One region of the Rhizobium sp. ZK1 genome, then DNA from elsewhere that is predicted to be linked to it. Evidence: predicted binding sites of a transcription regulator. Region 1 holds the regulator's gene; each other region holds the start of a gene.
The links. The regulator PhoB, encoded in region 1, activates phosphate uptake and scavenging genes when phosphate is short. The targets are predictions, from matches to a motif close to TGTCATNNANCTGTCAT.
Positions count from the first base shown of each region.

Region 2: the regulator PhoB is predicted to act here: its motif matches at 1,776-1,792, upstream of ACK9YZ_RS20665 (NAD-glutamate dehydrogenase).
Region 3: the regulator PhoB is predicted to act here: its motif matches at 2,964-2,980, upstream of ACK9YZ_RS19650 (DUF2794 domain-containing protein).

Region 1 is NZ_CP180586.1:150,986-155,838, forward strand. It holds gene pstA (phosphate ABC transporter permease PstA) at 1-855, shown strand, start outside; gene pstB (phosphate ABC transporter ATP-binding protein PstB) at 870-1,685, shown strand; gene phoU (phosphate signaling complex protein PhoU) at 1,730-2,443, shown strand; gene phoB (phosphate regulon transcriptional regulator PhoB) at 2,570-3,253, shown strand; gene ACK9YZ_RS00775 (hypothetical protein) at 3,474-3,644, opposite strand; gene ACK9YZ_RS00780 (GcrA family cell cycle regulator) at 3,986-4,516, opposite strand.
Region 2 is NZ_CP180586.1:4,095,642-4,100,494, forward strand. It holds gene ACK9YZ_RS20655 (carbonic anhydrase) at 145-792, opposite strand; gene pdxY (pyridoxal kinase PdxY) at 849-1,724, opposite strand; gene ACK9YZ_RS20665 (NAD-glutamate dehydrogenase) at 2,002-4,853, shown strand, end outside.
Region 3 is NZ_CP180586.1:3,873,729-3,878,581, forward strand. It holds gene ACK9YZ_RS19635 (ABC transporter permease) at 1-958, shown strand, start outside; gene ACK9YZ_RS19640 (Bax inhibitor-1/YccA family protein) at 1,137-1,865, shown strand; gene ACK9YZ_RS19645 (GNAT family N-acetyltransferase) at 1,976-2,533, shown strand; gene ACK9YZ_RS19650 (DUF2794 domain-containing protein) at 2,540-2,941, opposite strand; gene ACK9YZ_RS19655 (DUF1223 domain-containing protein) at 3,215-3,955, opposite strand; gene acnA (aconitate hydratase AcnA) at 4,192-4,853, opposite strand, start outside.

The DNA of each region.
Region 1 (4,853 bases):
GATGCCAATATCGACAGCGCCAACAAGGGCCAGATCGACCTCACCGTCGATGAGAAGAACCGCAAGGTGAACGACAAGCAGCTCGGCTGGATGAACGAGCTGAAGGCGAGCGGTGCTCTCCACAAGCAGTTCAACACCGGCCTCTTCGTCAACGGCAATTCCAGCCGTCCCGAAGCTGCAGGTCTCGGCGTCGCTCTCATCGGCTCGCTCTACCTGATGCTGATCGTTCTTGTCCTTTCGCTGCCGATCGGCGTCGCCGCCTCGATCTACCTCGAGGAATTTGCGCCCAAGAACAAGCTGACGGACCTGATCGAAGTCAACATCAACAACCTCGCAGCCGTTCCGTCGATCGTCTACGGTCTGCTCGGCCTGTCGGTCTTCATCAACTTTGCCGGCCTGCCGCGTTCGGCATCGCTTGTCGGCGGGCTGGTGCTGGCACTGATGACGCTGCCGACGATCATCATCGCGACACGCGCGGCGCTTCGTGCCGTGCCGCCGTCGATCCGCGCAGCCGCACTCGGCCTCGGCGCCTCGAAGATGCAGATGGTGTTCCACCATGTGCTGCCGCTCGCAATGCCCGGCATCCTGACCGGCACGATCATCGGCCTTGCCCACGCACTCGGCGAAACCGCGCCGCTGCTCCTGATCGGCATGGTTGCCTTCGTCGCCCAGGCGCCGACCACGCCGCTCGATCCTTCCACCGCACTTCCGGTGCAGGTCTACATGTGGGCCAACGAAGCCGAACGCGCCTTCGTGGAAAGAACCTCGGGTGCCATCATCGTCCTGCTCCTGTTCCTGATCGTCATGAACCTCGGAGCTATCCTCTTGCGTCGTCGCTTTGAGCGCCGCTGGTAAACGGAGTAAAGATCATGAACATGTTGACGGAAGCTGCAGTCGAGAAGGCGCTGGACCAGAAAATGAACAACGTCCCGTATAAGATGATCGGTCAGGATGTCTCCGTCTATTACGGAGAGAAGCGCGCGCTTTTCGATGTCAATCTGAACATCCGCGAAAACACCGTGACCGCCCTGATCGGCCCGTCTGGCTGCGGCAAGTCCACCTTCCTGCGTTCGCTGAACCGCATGAACGACACGATCGACGGCTGCCGGGTCACCGGCAAGATCACGCTCGACGGCGATGACATCTACGATCCCGATATCGACGTCGTCGAACTTCGCGCCCGCGTCGGCATGGTGTTCCAGAAGCCGAACCCGTTTCCGAAGTCGATCTACGAAAACGTCTCCTACGGCCCGCGCATCCACGGCCTCGCCAAGTCCAAGGCAGACCTCGACCAGATCGTCGAGTCCAGCCTGCAGCGCGCCGGCCTCTGGAACGAAGTCAAGGACCGCGTGCATGAATCGGGTACCGGCCTTTCCGGCGGTCAGCAGCAGCGCCTGTGCATCGCGCGCGCCGTTGCCGTCAGCCCGGAAGTCATCCTGATGGACGAGCCCTGCTCGGCGCTGGACCCGATCGCGACTGCAAAGGTCGAAGAGCTGATCCACGAGCTGCGTGAAAACTACACCATCGTCATCGTGACGCATTCCATGCAGCAGGCCGCCCGCGTCTCACAGCGCACGGCCATGTTCCACCTCGGCAATCTGGTTGAGGAAAACGATACCGACAAGATGTTCACCAATCCGGACGATCCGCGCACCCAGGACTATATCATGGGCCGGTTCGGCTGATTTTGGCGATGTGAAGCCTTCCCGATTTTCGAGGACAAAGCCCCATGGCATCGACACATATTTTTTCCGCCTATGACGACGATCTGAAATTCCTGTCCCGGCGCATTTCCGAGATGGGTGGTCTTGCCGAACAGATGGTCGGCGAGGCCGTCCGTGCGCTGGTCAACGGCGATACGGCGCTCGCCCAGAAGGTCATTTCCGACGACGTCATCCTCGATCACGCCGAGCGTGAGATCAATGACAAGGCGATCGTCACGATCGCCCGTCGCCAGCCGATGGCCTCCGACCTTCGCGAGATCATGGGTTCGATCCGCATCGCCGCCGACCTCGAGCGCGTCGGCGATCTTGGCAAGAACACCGCAAAGCGCGTCATCGCCGTCCAGAGCACCGGCGTTCCCCGCAAGCTTGCCCGCGGTCTCGAGCATCTCTCCGAACTGGCGCTCGTCCAGCTCAAGGAAGTGCTCGACGTCTACACGACGCGTTCCGCTGACAAGGCCAAGTCCATCCGTGAGCGCGACGACGAGATCGACGCGATGTACACCTCGCTGTTCCGCGAACTCCTGACCTACATGATGGAAGATCCGCGCAACATCACGAGCTGCACGCATCTTCTCTTCTGCGCCAAGAACATCGAGCGCATCGGCGACCATGCGACCAATATCGCCGAGACGATCTACTACATGGCAACCGGCGCCCAGCCCGAAGGCGAACGTCCGAAGGACGACAGCTCCAACACCGTTGGCGCCGTCACCGAGTAATCCTGATCTGCCGATTGCATGCGCGCCCGCGCGGGCGCGCATGGGTGCAGCCAATTCCGAGTTCCTGCATGATCCCTGCTTAAATCACCCCCGGTTTAAGGATCATGCATTAGGAGACTGACACGCATGATCCCAAGAGTTGCAGTTGTTGAAGATGAAGAGGCGCTGAGCGTGCTTCTCCGCTACAACCTCGAAGCGGAAGGTTTCGAGGTGGATACGATCCTCCGTGGCGACGAGGCCGAAATCCGGCTTCAGGAGCGCACGCCCGACCTGCTCATCCTCGACTGGATGCTGCCGGGCGTTTCCGGCATCGAGCTCTGCCGCCGGCTGCGCATGCGGCCGGAGACCGAGCGTCTGCCGATCATCATGCTGACGGCGCGCGGCGAAGAGAGCGAACGCGTTCGCGGCCTCTCGACCGGCGCGGACGACTATGTCGTCAAGCCCTTCTCGACGCCGGAACTTGTCGCCCGCGTCAAGGCGATGCTGCGTCGTGCCCGTCCGGAGGTTCTTTCCAGCGTTTTGAAGTGCGGGGATATCGAGCTCGATCGCGAAACCCATCGCGTTCATCGCAAGAGCCGTGAAGTCCGCCTCGGCCCGACCGAGTTTCGCCTGCTCGAATTCCTGATGTCGTCGCCGGGCAGGGTCTTCTCCCGCTCGCAGCTTCTGGATGGCGTCTGGGGCCATGATATCTATGTGGACGAGCGCACCGTCGACGTCCATGTCGGCCGCCTGCGCAAGGCGCTGAACTTCTCCAACATGCAGGATGTCATCCGCACCGTTCGTGGCGCGGGATATTCCATGGAAGCCTGATCCGAGTGATCGGAGGTCCAGACGGGTCGCTCGCTTGCCGGGCGGCCCGTTTGTCTATTCGGCTGCGTTTTTAGGAGTAGGCGTTGCCTCGCTCACACTTTGACCGACATGTTTCTTGCATCGCGAGGGCTGAAGCCATGATGGGGAGGGCTGCTATGCGCCATCAGGAGACGTTGGCTTCGGCTCGCTCGTGCGGCCACCCTTGTCTCCCTTGATGTGATCATGGGGAGCTCAGGTCCAGACCGAGCATGCTGCTAAGGACAAAGGCGAGGAGCCCCACGCCGAGTAGCGCCAGCATGAAGACTGCGGCCATCTTGCCGCCCGTGCGCAGTACCGCTTGCCGCTCCCCCATCTCGCTTCGATCGTAATGCCACTTGATGGCGAAGAACATGGCCGTTCCCAACGCGAGAACCTTGAACGTAACAAAGACTACAGGGACCCAATCCATATCAGAGACTCTCATGTGCACCAGCTACGCGCCTTATGATCCCATCTTAGGCAAACGCATACGTCCTATTGTGCAAGGCTGATATGTAACAGCGGGGGCGGTTTCCTGGCCTGTATCGTCGGGTTCGGGAATGACCGCTTAGGGCCGCCAGAAGGCTTTGAGCACTTATTGCCCCACCGACCAGTTCCACGGCAGGAGTTCTGCGACGGGCAGAAAAATTTCGCCCCCCCTGCGCGTCAGCGAAGAGGGGCGACGAAATGCTGCATTTCTGGGCAAGGCGTGGATCAGGCGACCCGGACAGCCTTGCGGCGTTCGCTCATCGGCTGATAGGCGAGACGCTGGTGGTAGTTGCAATAGGGCGATGAATCCGGGGAGTCGCAGCCGCAGAAGTAGAAATCGTCCTTCATCGGATCGCCGACCGGCCATTTGCAGGTGCGTTCCGTGAGTTCCGTCAGGCCGAGGCGACGGGAGATAGGCACGACCACGTTTTTGGCCGGTACATATTCCATTTCCTCGACAGTTTCGATCTCGATCTCTTCCTTCAGGACAGTTGCGCCCTGCTGACGGGTAACGGTGCGGGTGGTGATGCGAGACGCATAGTTCGGGGCGCGGGGAGCCGAGGTATTGCGCTTCGGTGCACGCGCAGCGGTTGCCGTGCCGCCGGCCTTGGCGCGGCCAGGAAGACTGAGCCGGTGAACCTTGCCGATAACAGCGTTTCTACTGACGCCGCCAAGTTGCGCTGCGATCTGGCTGGCGCTCAGCCCCTCCGACCAAAGCTTCTTGAGCTTTTCGACACGCTCGTCTGTCCAGTTCATGCCCTGTCTCCACCTTTCGCGTTGGTGATGGCAGAATCCCTCACCGTTGCCTCGGAAACTTCCAAAGCAAGAAACGCCCGATCAATTTTGGTGACTAGTTCCGCCGCATGCAGTCTAGTAATTGAACTTTAACCTAGTGTGAGCCTGACTCTGTGACAAGAGTCGCAGGAATCCGATGAATCCGAATTCGTAGTTTTCCCCAACTTGCTTCCCGACAGAGTCATTTCTGCAACATTAGCTGTTGATAGACCTGTAAAGCCGATTACCGGCTTGACGCATGCGCTAAATCCTCAGTTTTGTTGACATTGCAGTGCGAAAAGTAAATAGTGGGCCGGGC
Region 2 (4,853 bases), 550 kb from region 1:
TCAATACGAACGGCAGCAGGATAGCGACCGGCACTCACCTACTTGTATTCTTGAATTTCACCACTTCGAAATTCGTGACCAATCCGCGCGCGTAGCACTCCACAAGCGAGCTTACTGGACTATCTTAAAAACCGATAAAGCGGTCTATCCCCCGATTTCGGGACGGATGAAGTCGAGTGACTCAGAATCCATCACCCAGAGCTCGCCGGTCGAAATATCGAACCAGGCGCCATGAAGCTCCAGCTTGCCTTCTTCCTCGAGCGCCTTGATCTCGGGAAAAGTCCTGAGATTACTGATCGAGTTGCGGATGGAGACCCGCTCCAGCGCGGTCTGCCGCTCGGCCGGCGTCATGACGTCGTTGCTGCCGATCTGTTCGGCGGCCGGGCGGACGAGCGACATCCAGCGACCGATGAAATCGCCCGGCGACAAAGGCTCGGCATCAGGATCGAGTGCTGCACGAATGCCGCCGCAGCGGCCATGACCCATGACGACGATATTCTTGACCTTCAGGGCCTGCACAGCGAATTCGAGTGCTGCCGACGTAGAATGAAAATGGCCGTCCGGTTCAAAAGGCGGAACCATGTTGGCAACGTTGCGGATAACGAAGAGTTCACCGGGCCCTGCATCGAAGATCAGTTCGGGGGCCGCGCGCGAGTCGCTACAGGCAATGACGAGCGTCGTCGGGTTTTGCCCGTTTTCCGCAAGCTGCCGATACCGATCGCGGGCATCGGCATATCGTCCGCTCATGAAGTTGCGATAACCAGCCAGAAGGGAGTTGGGAAAGCTCATCATGCCCCTGGATTAACGCGCGCGTGAGCCAAGATCAATGCTGCGCTGCAAAGCGTGGCCTATTTTTTCCGCCGTTGGGCAGGATGGACGAGGTGACGCATCTGCACCATTGCCATAGGCGTCAAAAGGCTGGAGGCATCGCTTGCCAGCATCAGCTCATTGCTGCCGCGCTTGACGGCGCGCGCCAGCACTTCGAATACGCTGGCGGTCGCCAGTTGCAGCGCCTTTTCGTCCTCCATTCCCGAGAGCAGGCGGGACAGGAAGAGAGCCGCGAGCAAATCCCCGAGACCGTTCGGCGGATTCTCGACGACACGATGTTCGGCAAGCAGGGCATGTTTCCCGGAGAGATAGAGGTTACCGGTGCCACCCGCCATCATCGGCACCGCCGACGTGACCAGCATGCGCGACGGACCGAGCGCAAGTGCAGCTTCCATGACCGCACTATTATCATCAAGCGCAGCGCCCGAAAGCCAGGCAAGCTCGTAGCGGTTCGGCGTTGCGAGCGAGGCAAGCGGTATCAAGTGGTCACGGATCGCTTCGGCCGTTGCTTCCGGTACGTAGAGGCCGCCGAGATCACCGATGACCGGATCGCAGACATAGAGCAGCTCCGGGTTCTTCTCACGCAAGGATGCAACGAGTTTCGCAACAGAGCGGGCCTGAGCCGCATTGCCGAAATAGCCGGATAGGACGGCCTTGACCTCGCCGATCCACGGCGCGCGAATGAGATCGTCGATCGCTGCCTCGAAATCGGCTTCGGCGAAAGTGAGCCGTGTCGAGCGGCCGTGACCGGGGTGCCAGGGTAGCACGATCGTCGGCAGCGCCCAGACCTGATGGCCGAGCGTTTCCAGCGCGAAGACCGCAGCGCGGTTTCCGACCGACCCGCGCACGACATGGCTGGAAATGACGATGACTGCGCCTGCTGCGTTTTCCGACATGGCATCCGAATCCGAATTTGACCGCCGTTGATGATCTTTTTGACAAGGCGCTGTCAACCATTCTTCACGCGAGCGTGGAAATGTGGGGACGGGTAGGAAAAGCCGGATAAGGACACTTTGCCGCCTATCGACACAAAACGACCTAAAAACTTTCGAAATCTCTCGCCAGCTTAGTCAAAAAAGCACGAAAACTACTTTTCGAAGCCGTTTTTTAAAGATTCTTTCGAAGAGCCTTCTGCTAACTTGCCCATATCAAAACAAATCGGGGGGATGATCCATGGCTGCCAGAAACAATCCGAAACGGGAAAAGCAGATCGAAAGCGCGCGCAAAATCGCGGCTGCGACTGGCGAACCTCATCTCGATCCCGAAATCCTCTTCGGCAGGGCCAGCGGCGACGATCTCGAACTCTATACGCCGGAAATGCTGGCGCTATCAGCCGTGCACTCGGCGGCCGAACTGGCCGCCTGGAACGGCAAGATGCCGCGTGTCAGCATCGATACGATCGCCGACGTCACCCCCGATGGCGTCGCGGTCTCCATTCTCTCGGTGACGGATCACAACAAGCCTTTCCTCTACGAATCCGTGATGGGCGAGGTGACCAGCACCCATCGCGACATCTACATGGCGGTTCACCCGATCCTGATCATGGAAGACGGCAAGGCTCCGAAACTTTACTCCGCTGATGTGCCGAGCGATCCGGCAAAGCGGGTCAGCCATATCCAGCTTCATATCTCGCCGCTCGCCGCCTCTCAGGCCGCCGATCTCATCAAGCGCATCAAGGCAGTGCTCGAGCAGGTGGAGCTTGCCGTTTCCGACTGGAAGCCGATGCTGTCGCGCGTCGACGAGGTGATCACGGAGCTTTCGAACTACAATGCCAGCCGCAAGAAAGCCGATCGTGATGAGGCAGTCGCCTTTCTGACCTGGCTGCACGACGAGAATTTCACCTTCCTCGGCATGCGCGATTACGTCTATTCCGGAAAGGGAACGGATGCGAAGGTTGAACGCGACAAGGGAACGGGCCTCGGCATTCTCTCCAACCCCGAAGTTCTGGTTCTGCGCACTGGCAAGGACGCGGTGACGACGACACCCGAGATCCTCGCCTTCCTCGATGGCCCGGACTTCCTGATCGTCACCAAAGCCAATGTGAAGTCCACGGTCCATCGCCGCGCTTACATGGACTATGTCGGCGTCAAACGTTTCGACGCACAGGGCAACGTGACAGGAGAGCTGCGTATCGTCGGCCTCTTCACCTCGACCGCCTATACCTCGTCCGCTACCGAAATCCCGCTGTTGCGCTCCAAGATCGAAAAAGTGAAGGAGCATTTCGGCTTCGACCCGATGAGCCATTCGGGCCGTATGCTCGACAACACGCTTGAATCCTACCCGCGCGACGATCTTTTCCAGATCGATACCACGCTGCTTGCGAGCTTCGCCGAGCAGATCAACGATCTAGTCGATCGCCCGCGCGTTCGCGCCCTACCGCGCGTCGACCATTTCGACCGCTTCGTTTCTGTCATCGTCTTCGTACCGCGCGAAGAATATGATTCGATCGTGCGCGAACGCATCGGTACCTATTTGAAGACCGTCTATGACGGCCGCGTTTCCGCTTATTACCCCGCCTTCCCGGAAGGTGGCGTGGCGCGCGTGCACTTCATCATCGGTCGTTCCGGCGGTAAGACGCCACGCATCCCTCAAGCCAAGCTCGAGGAGACGATCCGCCAGATCACCGCGCGCTGGGACAGCCGCTTCGAGATGCTCGCCGGCCCCAAGGCGCCGAAGCTCGGCGTCAGCAACGCCTTCCAGGAAGCCTTCACGCCGGATGAAGCGGTCGGCGATCTGCCCGACATCGCCGCATGCGCCGCCGGCGAGCCGATCCGCATCGAATTCTACTATCGCCAGGACGATGAACGCGGCCGCATCCTGTCGCTGAAGATCTTCCATAGTGGCGAGCAACTGCCGCTGTCGCGCCGCGTGCCTCTACTCGAAAACCTCGGCTTCAACGTCCTGAGCGAACGGACCTTTGATATCGAAGTTCCGGCCGCCGACGGCGCCATCAACATCGTCGTGCTGCACGACATGGAACTCGAGGCCCGCAGCGGTGCGGACATCGACCTCGCACGTTTTGGCGCACCGCTCGAAGAGGCTTTCGTCGCAGCCTTCAGCGACACGATTGACAATGACAGCTTCAACCGGCTGATCCTGTCGGCCGGCCTCTCGGCCCGCGAGGTGAACGTACTGCGCGCCTATGCGCGCTATCTGCGCCAGGCTGGCATCGCCTATTCGCAGGACTATATCGCAACCACCCTCGACAAATATCCTGCCATCACCGCCTCGATCTTCCGGCTGTTCCACGACACGCTCGATACGAAGCTGTCGGAAAAGGCTCGTATCAAGAAGCTCGCCGAACTGCATCGGGCAATCGAAGCCGAGCTTGCCAACGTGCCGAGCCTGGATGACGACCGTATCCTACGCCGCTATATCAATATCGTCGATGCGACGCTGCGCACCAATTATTTCCAGCGCAATGCCGATGGAACACCGAAGGCGATGCTCGCCTTCAAGCTCGACCCGCATCTGGTCGATGGCCTGCCGGAACCGAAGCCTTTCCGTGAAATCTTCGTTTATGGCGTCGAGGTAGAAGGCGTGCATCTGCGCTTTGGCCGCGTTGCCCGCGGCGGCCTGCGCTGGTCGGACCGCGCCGAAGATTACCGTACCGAAGTGCTGGGTCTCGTGAAGGCGCAGCAGGTCAAAAATGCCGTGATCGTGCCTGTCGGCGCCAAGGGCGGTTTCTATCCCAAGAAACTGCCGGTCGGCGGCAGCCGCGAGGAAATCTTCAATGCGGGTCGTGAAGCTTACAAGACCTATATCCGCACGCTGCTTTCCATCACCGACAACATCTCCGGTGCCGATATCATCCCGCCTGATAATACGGTGCGGCTCGATGGCGACGACCCCTACTTCGTCGTCGCGGCCGACAAGGGCACGGCAACCTTCTCAGACACCGCCAATGCGCTTGCTCAGGAGGCCGGTTTCTGGCTGGACGATGCCTTCGCCTCAGGTGGCTCGGCAGGCTACGACCACAAAAAGATGGGCATCACCGCGCGTGGTGCCTGGGAAACGGTGAAGCG
Region 3 (4,853 bases), 780 kb from region 1:
ACTCGATACCTTCCGCAACCTGATCCACACCCGGTCACCAAATGGCAAACTGGTGGAAGTGCCGATGCTGCGCGGCCGCATCATCGCCTTTAACGGCCAGGACGTGACCAAGATGAATGTTCCCGCTGCTGGCCGCTGGGTGCTCAACGGCGACCGCGGCATCACTTACGAGGAAAGCCCGCCGGAAAATTCGACACTTGTCGAAGGTCAGTGGTGGGCAAAGGACTACAGTGGCGAGCCGCTTGTTTCCTTTTCCGCGGAAGAGGCACATGAACTCGGCCTCAAGATCGGCGATACTGTGACTGTCAACGTCCTCGGCCGCAACATCACGGCCAAGATCGCCAATCTGCGGCGGGTCGAGTGGGAATCGCTGTCGATCAACTTCGTGATGGTCTTCTCTCCGAACACGTTCCGGGGTGCCCCACATGCGTGGCTTGCGACACTGACCGACCCTGCCTCGACCGAGGCGGATGACGCTGCAATCCTGAAATCCGTGACCAACACCTATCCGACGATCACCAGCGTGCGTGTCAAGGACGCGATCGATATCGTCAACCAGCTGGTCGGCGAGCTTGCAACCGCGATCCGCGCTGCAGCTTCCGTCGCCCTCATCGCTTCCGTCCTCGTGCTGGCTGGTGCACTTGCCGCCGGCAACCGTGCGCGAACGCATGATGCGGTGGTGTTGAAAACTCTTGGCGCGACGAGAGCCATGCTGATCCGCGCCTTCAGCTACGAATATCTGATCCTCGGCGTTGCCACCGCCATCTTCGCACTCTTTGCCGGCGGCGTGGCCGCCTGGTTCATCGTCAGCCGCATCATGCGCCTGCCCTCCAGCTTCATGCCCGATGTCGCCGGACTCACGCTCATCACCGCTCTCGTATTGACTGTCGGCATCGGCCTCATCGGCACCTGGCGCATTCTCGGGCAGAAGGCAGCACCCGTTTTGCGCGAGCTGTAGCGGTTGGGATGCTCAAATCCCTTCACCTTACGGCGATTTAACCGAGCGGCTGGTTGCAAAGGCCTTGTTTGAAATGAGCGAAAGCCTCATATTGTCTGCAGGCATGCTGGAGCTCCGCAGCGGCGCCCGGGTCGTGAACCCGACACCGTATCTTCATCGGAGCTTGTAAGAGGAAACTATGGCTGATCTTCGAAACTACCAAAGCCGTGCACAAACCGGCGAAGTGATTGATCAAGGCCTCCGCGCTTATATGCTCAAGGTCTACAACCTGATGGCGCTGGGTCTGGCGATCACTGGTTTGGCCGCCTATTTCGCATTCACCTTCGCCGTCCAGGACGGCCAGCTCACCCAGTTCGGCCAGGTCCTGTACCAGTCGCCCCTGCGCTGGGTCGTGATCCTTGCGCCTCTTGCGGCGGTCTTCTTCCTGAGCTTCCGCATTAACCGCATGAGCGTGGCTGCGGCTCAGACAACCTTCTGGATCTATGCTGCGCTGGTCGGTCTCTCGCTGTCGTCGATCTTCCTGATCTACACGCAATCGAGCATCACACAGACCTTCTTCGTGACCGCCGCCTCCTTCGGTGCGTTGTCGCTCTACGGCTACACGACCAAGCGTGACCTGTCGGCGATGGGCTCGTTCCTGATCATGGGTCTCTTCGGCCTGATCATCGCTTCGCTGGTCAACATCTTCCTGGCTTCGTCGGCCCTGCAGTTCGCAATCTCCGTGATCGGCGTGCTGATCTTCGCAGGCCTCACCGCCTACGATACCCAGCGGATCAAGGAAATGTATTATGAAGCAGACGGTTATGACGTCGCTGGCCGCAAGGCCATCATGGGCGCCCTGACGCTCTACCTCGACTTCATCAACCTCTTCATGTTCCTGCTGCAGTTCATGGGCAACCGGAAATAACCAGGCTGGACTGAAACACGAAAGGCGGCTTCGGCCGCCTTTTTTGTTGCGAGCAGTTGACCGGAGTGCTTCAACAAGAGCCTTCTCTCAACCATGCCGATCGACTCGAAATGCCCCCTATTCTACGCGACGCCCTTCCTTCCGATCTTCCCGCCATTACCGAAATCTACCGCGAGTCCGTGCTGAACGGTACGTCCAGCTACGAGATCGTACCGCCGACGCAGGCAGAAATCGCAGCCCGCTTCTCCGCCATCCGCGAGCAGAGCTATCCGTACATTGCCGCCACCGGCGAAGACGGAACCCTGCTTGGCTACGCCTATGCCTCCGCCTTCCGCACGCGGCCAGCCTATCGCTGGCTGGTCGAGGATTCGATTTATCTCAGCACGGAGGCGCGCGGAAAGGGCATCGGCAAGCTGCTGCTCGGAGAGCTGATCTTCCGCTGCACTGTGTCTGGCTTCCGACAGATGACCGCAGTCATCGGCGGCGCGAGCCCGGCTTCGATCGCGCTTCACCGCTCGCTCGGTTTCGAAGTGATCGGCCTGATGAAGGGTACTGGCTATAAGCACGGCCGCTGGCTGGACACGATGCTGATGCAGCGCGAACTCGGCGAAGGGACGGAAACCCACCCCGATCCTGATGCCTATCCCGGTACGCTGTTCAAGGGATGAGCTTGTCTACTTGTCGACGAGCTTCAACGACTTGTCGAAGACCTTCAGCACCGGTCCGAGCTCGTGCCCGCGCTTCAGGATCATGCCGTTAAAATTCACCACGGAAAATGCGCCCTGCTTTGCGGCAAGCTTCGGGTTCTTCTCGATTCGGAAGAGAGGCATTTCGCCTGAGCGCTTGAAGACAGAGAAGACTGCCTTCTCCTTGGTGTGGTCGATGGCATAGTCTTTCCACTCGCCCTCGCCCACCATACGACCGTAGATCCACAGGATCTGGTCGAGCTCCCGCCGGTGAAATGTCACCGGCATCGGCTCCTTGTTTTGTCTGTATTCCCTGAGATCAACGACGGTTGAAGAACTATTGTCGACGGAGCGGCTTTCGCCGTGTCGCAAATCCGGCGTATCTGTCATCAGACTCCCAAGACCTCCACGTGTGACAGGAGAGTGACAGTTTGCCCGAGCCACGTCAAATTGCAAGGGTACGGACTGTCACACTGTGGACGAAACCGGCTTTCTCCGGAGCGCCGCATTTCAGTCAAAACAGCGCCTCATTTCCAAGAGAACTATAGGTTCCAGTTTGGCGCCAGCGCGCCAAAGGGCCCGGCGGAGCGTATCGACCTTAACCCCAGCCCCGAATACGCTTGGCCGGGCCGCCTGATATTCATCCGCAAGCGGATGAAATTCTTAGATATTTTTTCCAGCCATGACGACGGCCGCGCCGAGGATTGCTCCCGGATCGCCGTTAGGCGTCGCAGACTGCAAGAGAATCGCCGACCCCTCCAGATCAGGTTTTTCCATCACACTCGCCGGCAGGGTGAGCGTCGTGGCCTTGCCGTCCCACATGCCGACGGTCTCCACATCGGTCACACTGTGGAGGTAAGAAATCTTCTTGCCGCTGTTTTCGCCCTTCTCGACATCGATCGTTTTTTCCTTCTCGAAATAGACGATCACGACATTGGCCTTGCCCTGTCCGGCGCCGAGCTTGATCTCCAACTCATCGCCGCTCATACGCGCACTCACAGGTATTGTCAGGCCTTTACCCTCGTTGGCATAGCCGTTTATCTTGCCGTTGATGCCGGCGAGATCCGCACCTGCAAGATGGTCACGGCCATTGACGATTGCCTGTGGGGTATAGACATTGCTGCGACCCATCATGCGGGCATAGCCGTACTGCCGCTCGGTATTTTCCTTTGAGCTCAGCGTGTCGGCCCAGCCGAGATAATTCCAGTAGTCGACATGATAGGCGAGTGCGATGACATTGCCCTGGCTGACAAGCTTGCGGAATGCGGCATCGGCCGGCGGACAGGAGGCGCAGCCCTGCGCCGTGAACAGTTCAACGACGCCTTTCGGCGTGCCGTCTTCGGCCAAGAGCGGACCTGCAAAGGCAAGCCCGGCGACCAGCGGGATCAAAAAACGCGGGGACATTCACCAGCACCTCTTTTTCAGCGCCGGCAACAGTCCTGAACCGCCGGCTCTGAGATATGAACGTACGAATAATCCTTCCAGGTCCAAACGCAAAGTCACGAACGGGTGAGACGGAGCCCCAGGCGGAGTGCAGCCGAAACACATCACCGTGAGCTGTGAAACACCCTCGTTTTCCGCAAAGAAAAACCGCCGGAAATTGCTCTCCGGCGGTCATTATCAGGCAAGTATCTTAACAATCAGGCTGCAAGGTCGCGCAGAACCGTCTGCAGGATGCCGCCATTGTTGAGGTATACGACCTCGTCCAGCGTATCGACACGCGACAGCAACGGAACGTCCTTTACCGTTCCATCGGCGTAGGTGATCTTGGCGATCTTCTTTTCGCGCGGCTTGATGTTTTCGAGGCCCTCGATGGTGACGAGTTCGTCGCCCTTCAGGTTGAGGCTCTGCCAGGTCGTGCCCTCTTCGAAGACGAAGGGGATGACACCCATGCCGACCAGATTCGAACGATGGATACGCTCGAAGCTCTGAGCGATCACGGCCTTGACGCCGAGCAGGTTGGTACCCTTTGCAGCCCAGTCACGCGAGGAGCCGTTGCCATATTCCACGCCCGCGAAGATGACGAGCGGAACGCCTTCGGCCTTGTACTGCATGGCCGCGTCGTAGATCGAGGTCTCTTCTTTGGACGGATAGTGGATGGTGTAACCACCCTCCTTGCCGTTGGCGCCGAGCATGAAGTTGCGGATGCGGATATTGGCGAAGGTGCCGCGCATCATGACTTCATGGTTGCCGCGACGCGTACCGTACTGGTTGAAGTCGGCGACTGCGACGTCATGGCCAATCAGGTAGGCCCCGGCCGGCGAAGCGGCCTTGATCGAACCGGCCGGAGAAATGTGGTCGG